2 regions of the Vibrio splendidus genome follow, and region 1 is predicted to be linked to the other one. Evidence: riboswitches for the same ligand, from Rfam matches in the RefSeq annotation. Region 1 holds a riboswitch; the other holds the start of a gene.
The links. A riboswitch is a leader RNA that binds a small molecule or an ion and turns the genes downstream of it on or off. The one in region 1 is predicted to bind cyclic di-GMP.

Region 1 (3,146 bases):
TTAACGCAAGCTCTCTATTCAACTACATTCTTTTCAATGGTTTGACAACGCTATCAAGCCCTTCAATTTTCAGAGCAAGGCACAGTTTTAATAAGTCACCTAGCTCACCAGAGGGGAACCCTTTTTTGTCGAACCACAGCAAATATTCTTCAGGCAAGTCAATCAACGTACGACCAGCGTATTTACCAAATGGCATTTGCATTCTAGCAAGTTTAATCAGGTTCTCTTTCTCTAGCATTACAGGCTCTTTCTAAGCATCATCAATATTCTGTAGAGTATCACCTAAACGTTCAACCCAATAGTTGATCGCATCTTTGGCATCATCTAGCGAATCAATCATAGTTGAAAAGTCTTTGTTGCCTGCTTCTCGGTCGATCACAACAGAGTCATAGTCGTCTAACTTGGATTTCAATCGCTGCGCATCACGTAGCCCAATCCTTGCCCAAACTAAGTCAACACCTCCGTCAGGGCCTGGCTGAAAATCTTTATAACTGGTGAATTTAGTTGCGGTTTTAATTGAGCCGCCTGCACAACCAAACAAGAAGATGCTGGTTGCAACAAACAAAAAGCTTTTAGAGGTTTCATTACGCACTTAGTTAAAATTAAGGAATTTAATTGAGTAAGTCATACCTTATATGAAAAGTTTGTAGAAAAGGGGAGTTAAAACTCAGAGCTAGCTTTAAAATTAATCATGCTGAACGGTGTGTGCATACTCTACGATTACCTGATTTCCTTCGATATAAGCATTTTGGATCTCACCATCAACGCTCATTCTACTTTTCAGGTAGACCACTTTTGGCCCTGACTCATTACCTTCTTTAAGTGAAGGAAACACATTCCTAGGCTCTAAATGAAGTAAACGACAAAAGTGACTAACGAAAGACATAGTTAATGGCGTCTCGCCTCTTAGCACTCTAGAGAAATCAAGCTGGTTCATTCCAAGCTTTTTTGAAAACTCCATCTGCGTAATACGCATTCTCGATTTTTGTGACATCCACGTTTGATATAACGCGTCTCTATCTAGTTCTGTGAATTCCATACCGACTCCTTTATATAATTCATACCAATCAATTGTCCGGCTTTTCATACATAGCATGTCAGGGTTTGGTTAGTGGAAACCAAAGGTTTGGTTTTGATATGCGCGCAATTGTCGTGTAGAACAAAACATCACAATCGAAAAACATTCACAAAAGCGATTAGAGTAAATACTTTCTTCATTTATATCAATAATTTATACATTATCGAACCAAACATATAGCAAGTTAATTTGTATTAAGAATTAAAAGTTCGAGATTGGCATTCCACATTTCAATCTATTGATTCGCATTTATAAAACTGGTTGGCTACATTTCGCTTGCTCAAACGCACTTCTGGCAAACTATTTGAAAGAATAGGACGCAAAGCCACCGGTCTGTCGACAATTATTCTGTCTATGATAGCGGGGCCGCCACTTAATAGGATTTAAGTGTCAATGCATGCTGGAGTGTTCTCTTTTTTGTCGGCCAAATACAGTAAGGACAAATAATGAAACAACTCCCAAAAAAATCGCTCATCGCACTATCGCTACTTAGCGTAAGTGGAGCAAGCTTCGGTCACGGTTATGTTTCGGCATACAATAATGGCGTTGCTGAGAGTCGTGTCGCCCTATGTAAGTTCCCAGCGAGTGATACACAACAAAAAAACACCAACTGCGGTGGTATCCAATATGAGCCACAGAGTGTGGAAGGCCCTGAAGGCTTCCCTGAAGTCGGCCCTGCAGATGGAAAAATCGCCAGCGCGCAATCATCTTTAGCGGCAGCGCTGGACGAGCAGACAGCCGATCGCTGGGTTAAACGCCCGATCAAGTCTGGTTCTCAATACTTCGAGTGGACGTTCACTGCTAATCACAAGACTCACGACTGGAAATACTACATTACTCAACCAGACTGGAACCCAAACCAGCCTTTGGCACGCAGTTCTTTTGACTTAACGCCATTCTGTGTTGTTGAAGGAAATGGAGAACAACCACCGATGCAAGTCAGCCACTTGTGTAATGTGCCAGAACGCGAAGGTTATCAAGTGATCCTTGCGGTATGGGATGTGGGTGATACTGCAATGGCTTTCTACAACGTTATCGATGTGAAGTTTGATGGCGACGGCCCTATCATCCCGGATTGGGATCAAGGCGGTCAAATCAACCCAACACAAGACCTGAATGTTGGTGATGCTGTTTATACTCGCGTATTCGACCAATCCGGTGAAAACGCCTCATACAGCACTGAGCTTGTGATTGAAAGTACTGAGCAAGGCAAAGCCAATAACTGGTCTTACGCTCTTTCTTCTAAAATCAATCAAGAGCAGACGCAAATCAAAGCAGGTCAATTAAACGACCAAGGTGATTTCGCCCCCGTTTACGGCACTAACCCTGTTTATCTAAAAGCGGGCTCTGGCTTTAACAGTGTAGAAATCGGCTACAAGATTGATACTCCAGAACCGGAGCATGAGCTAGAAGTAACAGGTCTAGAGTCAGAGTACATTATCGATGAGAGCCAACCTACTCAGCTTGACCTTACGCTAGCAGCAACAGGCGATATTCAAGCTGAATTGACTGTGTACAACCATCATCGTGAAGCACTTGCATCTCAGAAGTCTGAGTTAACAGACGGACAAGCTGAAGGTGTTCAGCTGACTCTGTCTAAGTCTGAAGCTGGCCACCACATGCTTGTGGTTGTGACGAAAGATGACCAAGGTAACTTAGTGGATCAGAACACGCTTGATTTCCACCTAATGGACGAGCAAACACCGCCACCAGCAGGCGACTACGACTTCGTGTTCCCAGAAAGCATTGAGTCTTACACAGCAGGAACAAAGGTTCTGAGCAGCGATGGTGGCGTTTATCAGTGTAAAGAGTTCCCATACTCTGGCTACTGTGTTCAATGGGCTCCAACAGCAACTCAGTACGAACCAGGTGTCGGTTCACACTGGCAAGATGCATGGAACAAAGTGGACTAATTGTTAGCGAGTTACTTACTTTCAAGTATGTGAGCTTGTGTAATTAGCCAAACAAAAACGGATGCCCAGAGCATCCGTTTTCTTATTCAGCAACAGCAGAAATGCGGTTATCAAAGTAGATAGTGGTCTGCCAACAGAGCCACAAACAAGATCAT
Region 2 (3,146 bases), on a different replicon from region 1:
AAAACGGGAAGACAGGAATCAGACGCAGAGAAAATAAGTAAAATGCTCCGTCTTTTTCAACGCCCTTGTTAATCGTTGCTAATTTGTCACCAAACTTGGTTTGAATCCAGTCACGTAACAGATAACGGCTACTTAAGAATGCTAAGGTCGCACCGATCGCACTCGCGAAAGATACCAGCAGCAAGCTGTTCCAGAAGCCAAATAGCGCGGCCCCTAATAGGGTCACAACAGCGGCACCAGGAATGGAGAAAGCAGTAATCATTATATACGCGACAAAATAGATAGCAGCGGCAGCAATGAAGTTGCTATCAATGTAGTCATTTAAAACGGCTTGTTGGGCCTTGGCATTTTCAAGCGTTAGGTATTGGCCGAAATTGACGCCTAACAAGACGATGGTTACGACCAACACAATACCCAATATCATTTTCTTACTCATTGATACTTCCTCCAAATTTTCAATGTATACCATTAGTATAGATAGACAGGCAAAGCATAGATTAACTTTCAGCAGATATAAAAAAAGCCGCAGTAAATGCGGCTTAGTTATATAGATAATTTGCACTGACAATGTTAATTGACGCGATTGATAAGCTCTTCACGACGCTGCTGCGGTATAACAGACCAATGTGTGCCATTGATCGCGCCTTCTAACGCCCAAAGTAGTTCAATACTGACAGAAGACGCATGTGATTCTTTGATGGCGTTAAATGCGTTTACAGAGCCAGATTCATATAAACGTTCTACGGAATCGATCCCTGCTTTTTTCAACATACGCTCAGTGGCGAGTCGAAGGTTGGGCAGATCTTTGAGTCGAGTAGGCTTAGCTGAAGATTGCTCAGCTTTTTCTTCTTTAGCAAAACCCAGAGACGTCGTTGCAAGCTGCAAGATTTTCTCTTGGTCTTGCCACAGGCCTTCAGGTAAAGCGAAATATTTAGTAACGACAGGGAAACCACGTTTTTTGTAGACGTACGGTTGAAACCCTTGTTGTTCGAACTGTTTCGTTGTGCATTTGTCTGCTCGTATGTGCAACTGGTCATTTACAACCAGAGCAAACATAGTGTCATCAGCAAAAAGACCGAAGCCACCAAACATCGAGCGTGATTTTATTTTTCCTAGGGATTCAAATAATTTCATTGAATCCTTTAGTATCGGTTTATCCATGTTATTTATCTCGGTGTATTTGAACTACGCCACCAAATAAGCAGGTCCGAGAGATTAGCAAAATGTTGCAATTAAATTGTCAATTAGCCGTAAATTACTAAATTATTAGTAGTTACTGCATTTTGCCATCGGTAACCCCGCTACCATACCAACGAGTGGTTTAGGCCGGAAGCTTTGCGTCTCACTCTTTCAAGTGATTTGCCCTGTGCGTGACTGATTGAATAGAATAAAGTTTTTGTTGAATGAGGCTCACACTTGTTATTTCAAAATGTGATATTGCTTCAATTAATGATCTTTCCAGTATGATACCAGGTTCATTCATGTTGTTGATAAAAAAAGCGCACCTAAAGGTGCGCTTAATTATATTAAACTGAATTTATCAATTAATTTAACGTTTTAACTGTGCTTCGCTCAACAATTTCAGGATGCATTTCGAACACACGCTTTTCATGGTCTTTATCTTTAATGCGTTCTAACAAAATTTCGAAAGCGTTCTTACCAACACGACGTTTGGGTTGGTGAACCGTTGTTAACGGCGGAGAGAAGTATTCAGCCAGCTCGATGTTGTCATAGCCGATCACTGAAATATCTTCAGGGATACGAATTCCTTTCTCTTGCAGTCTGCTCATTAGGCCGAGTGCCATCGTGTCGTTAAAACAGAATACGGCCGTTGGGCGATCTACCATCTTAATGATTTTCTCTGCCGCAAGAACCGCAGTATCACACTCGAAGTTACCTTCAATGATCATGTTATCATCGGCAGCAATCTTAGCTTCGTTGAGTGCGCGTTTGTAACCCGCGATGCGTTCAACACATGCCGCTTTGTCTAAGTGGCCACTTAAACAAGCAATCTTGGAGTGACCGTGATCAATGAGGTATTTGGTCGCTAGGTAACCACCTTCTTCAGAGTTGTCGATGATCTTATCTGCTTGAGAACTCTCAGGGCCCCAATCCATAATCACTTTAGGAATGTCAGCGTGACGGTCTAACATGCCTCTCAGCTCTTCAGTTAGGTCAGAACACATAACTAAGATGCCATCTACACGTTTCTCTGCAAGCATTCGAATGTAGTCACGTTGCTTCTCATAGATACCGCCCGTATTACACAGGATCAAAGTGTAACCTTGACGGTAGCAGTAGCTTTCAACACCATCGATAACTTCAGAGAAGAATAGGTTAGTTGATTGAGTAACTAGCATGCCGATAGTGCGGGTTGTATTGCACTTCAAACTACGAGCAACGGCACTTGGTGCATAGTTCAGTTCGTCTACGGCTTTATTTACTTTTTCTTGCGTCGCTTCTGCAACAAAGCGAGTTTTGTTGATTACGTGAGAAACGGTTGTTGTTGATACGCCTGCTAAGCGAGCGACATCTTTTATAGTGGCCATGGTTTTATCCTATTAGAAGCTACTTTCCCAAAGTACGGAATGAAGTAGCCGTTAAGCTACCTAACTAAGAGCTTAAATTTGTAGGGCTCTTTGGGTACTAAAGTGCTAAAAAACAAAAAACCGCTATTGAGCGGCTTGTCTTAACACCGAAATGCTCAAAACTATAATAAGCATAGCATTTCGTGAATGTTTCATATTTTATCGTTTGCGGTCACAATTTTAGACTGACTAGAAATTACTCGCAATAAAATTCACCCGGAAATCCGGGTGAATTGTCACATTCTTCTGAATTTATTTAACGAGTCATCCAATAAGCTTATTCACCAGCGAGGTATTGTGTGTCCAATTTGCAGAATGCAAGTAACAGAGATGAGACTGATGCGTAGAAACCGAATTCGTCAACGTCATGACATTTAACGTTGAACTTTGGTACCCAAGTAAGAAGTTGTTGCTCGATAAATTGCTGTTGAACAATGAACGATTTTTCTAGCTCTTCTTCAAGCTCAGTTTCATTAGAACGGATGATCAAGTTGCCAAGGAAGTCGAGTTCGATAGCGATGTGGTCAGCTGGTTCTTTTAGGTCTTGGTTCACCACTA

Region 2: it holds a riboswitch for cyclic di-GMP, as region 1 does, so the genes downstream of both, OCU90_RS11560 (TfoX/Sxy family DNA transformation protein) here and gbpA (N-acetylglucosamine-binding protein GbpA) in region 1, are expected to answer to the same signal.

The regions. Positions count from the first base shown of each region.
Region 1 is NZ_AP025509.1:103,631-106,776, reverse strand. Features, by position in the region: gene OCU90_RS17925 (DUF3820 family protein) at 23-238, opposite strand; gene OCU90_RS17920 (hypothetical protein) at 251-592, opposite strand; gene OCU90_RS17915 (hypothetical protein) at 686-1,039, opposite strand; cyclic di-GMP riboswitch class I at 1,363-1,452, shown strand; gene gbpA (N-acetylglucosamine-binding protein GbpA) at 1,525-2,991, shown strand; gene cyoE (heme o synthase) at 3,102-3,146, opposite strand, start outside.
Region 2 is NZ_AP025508.1:2,597,062-2,600,207, reverse strand. Features, by position in the region: gene OCU90_RS11565 (TVP38/TMEM64 family protein) at 1-436, opposite strand, end outside; gene OCU90_RS11560 (TfoX/Sxy family DNA transformation protein) at 571-1,161, opposite strand; cyclic di-GMP riboswitch class I at 1,289-1,374, opposite strand; gene purR (HTH-type transcriptional repressor PurR) at 1,545-2,549, opposite strand; gene torD (molecular chaperone TorD) at 2,866-3,146, opposite strand, start outside.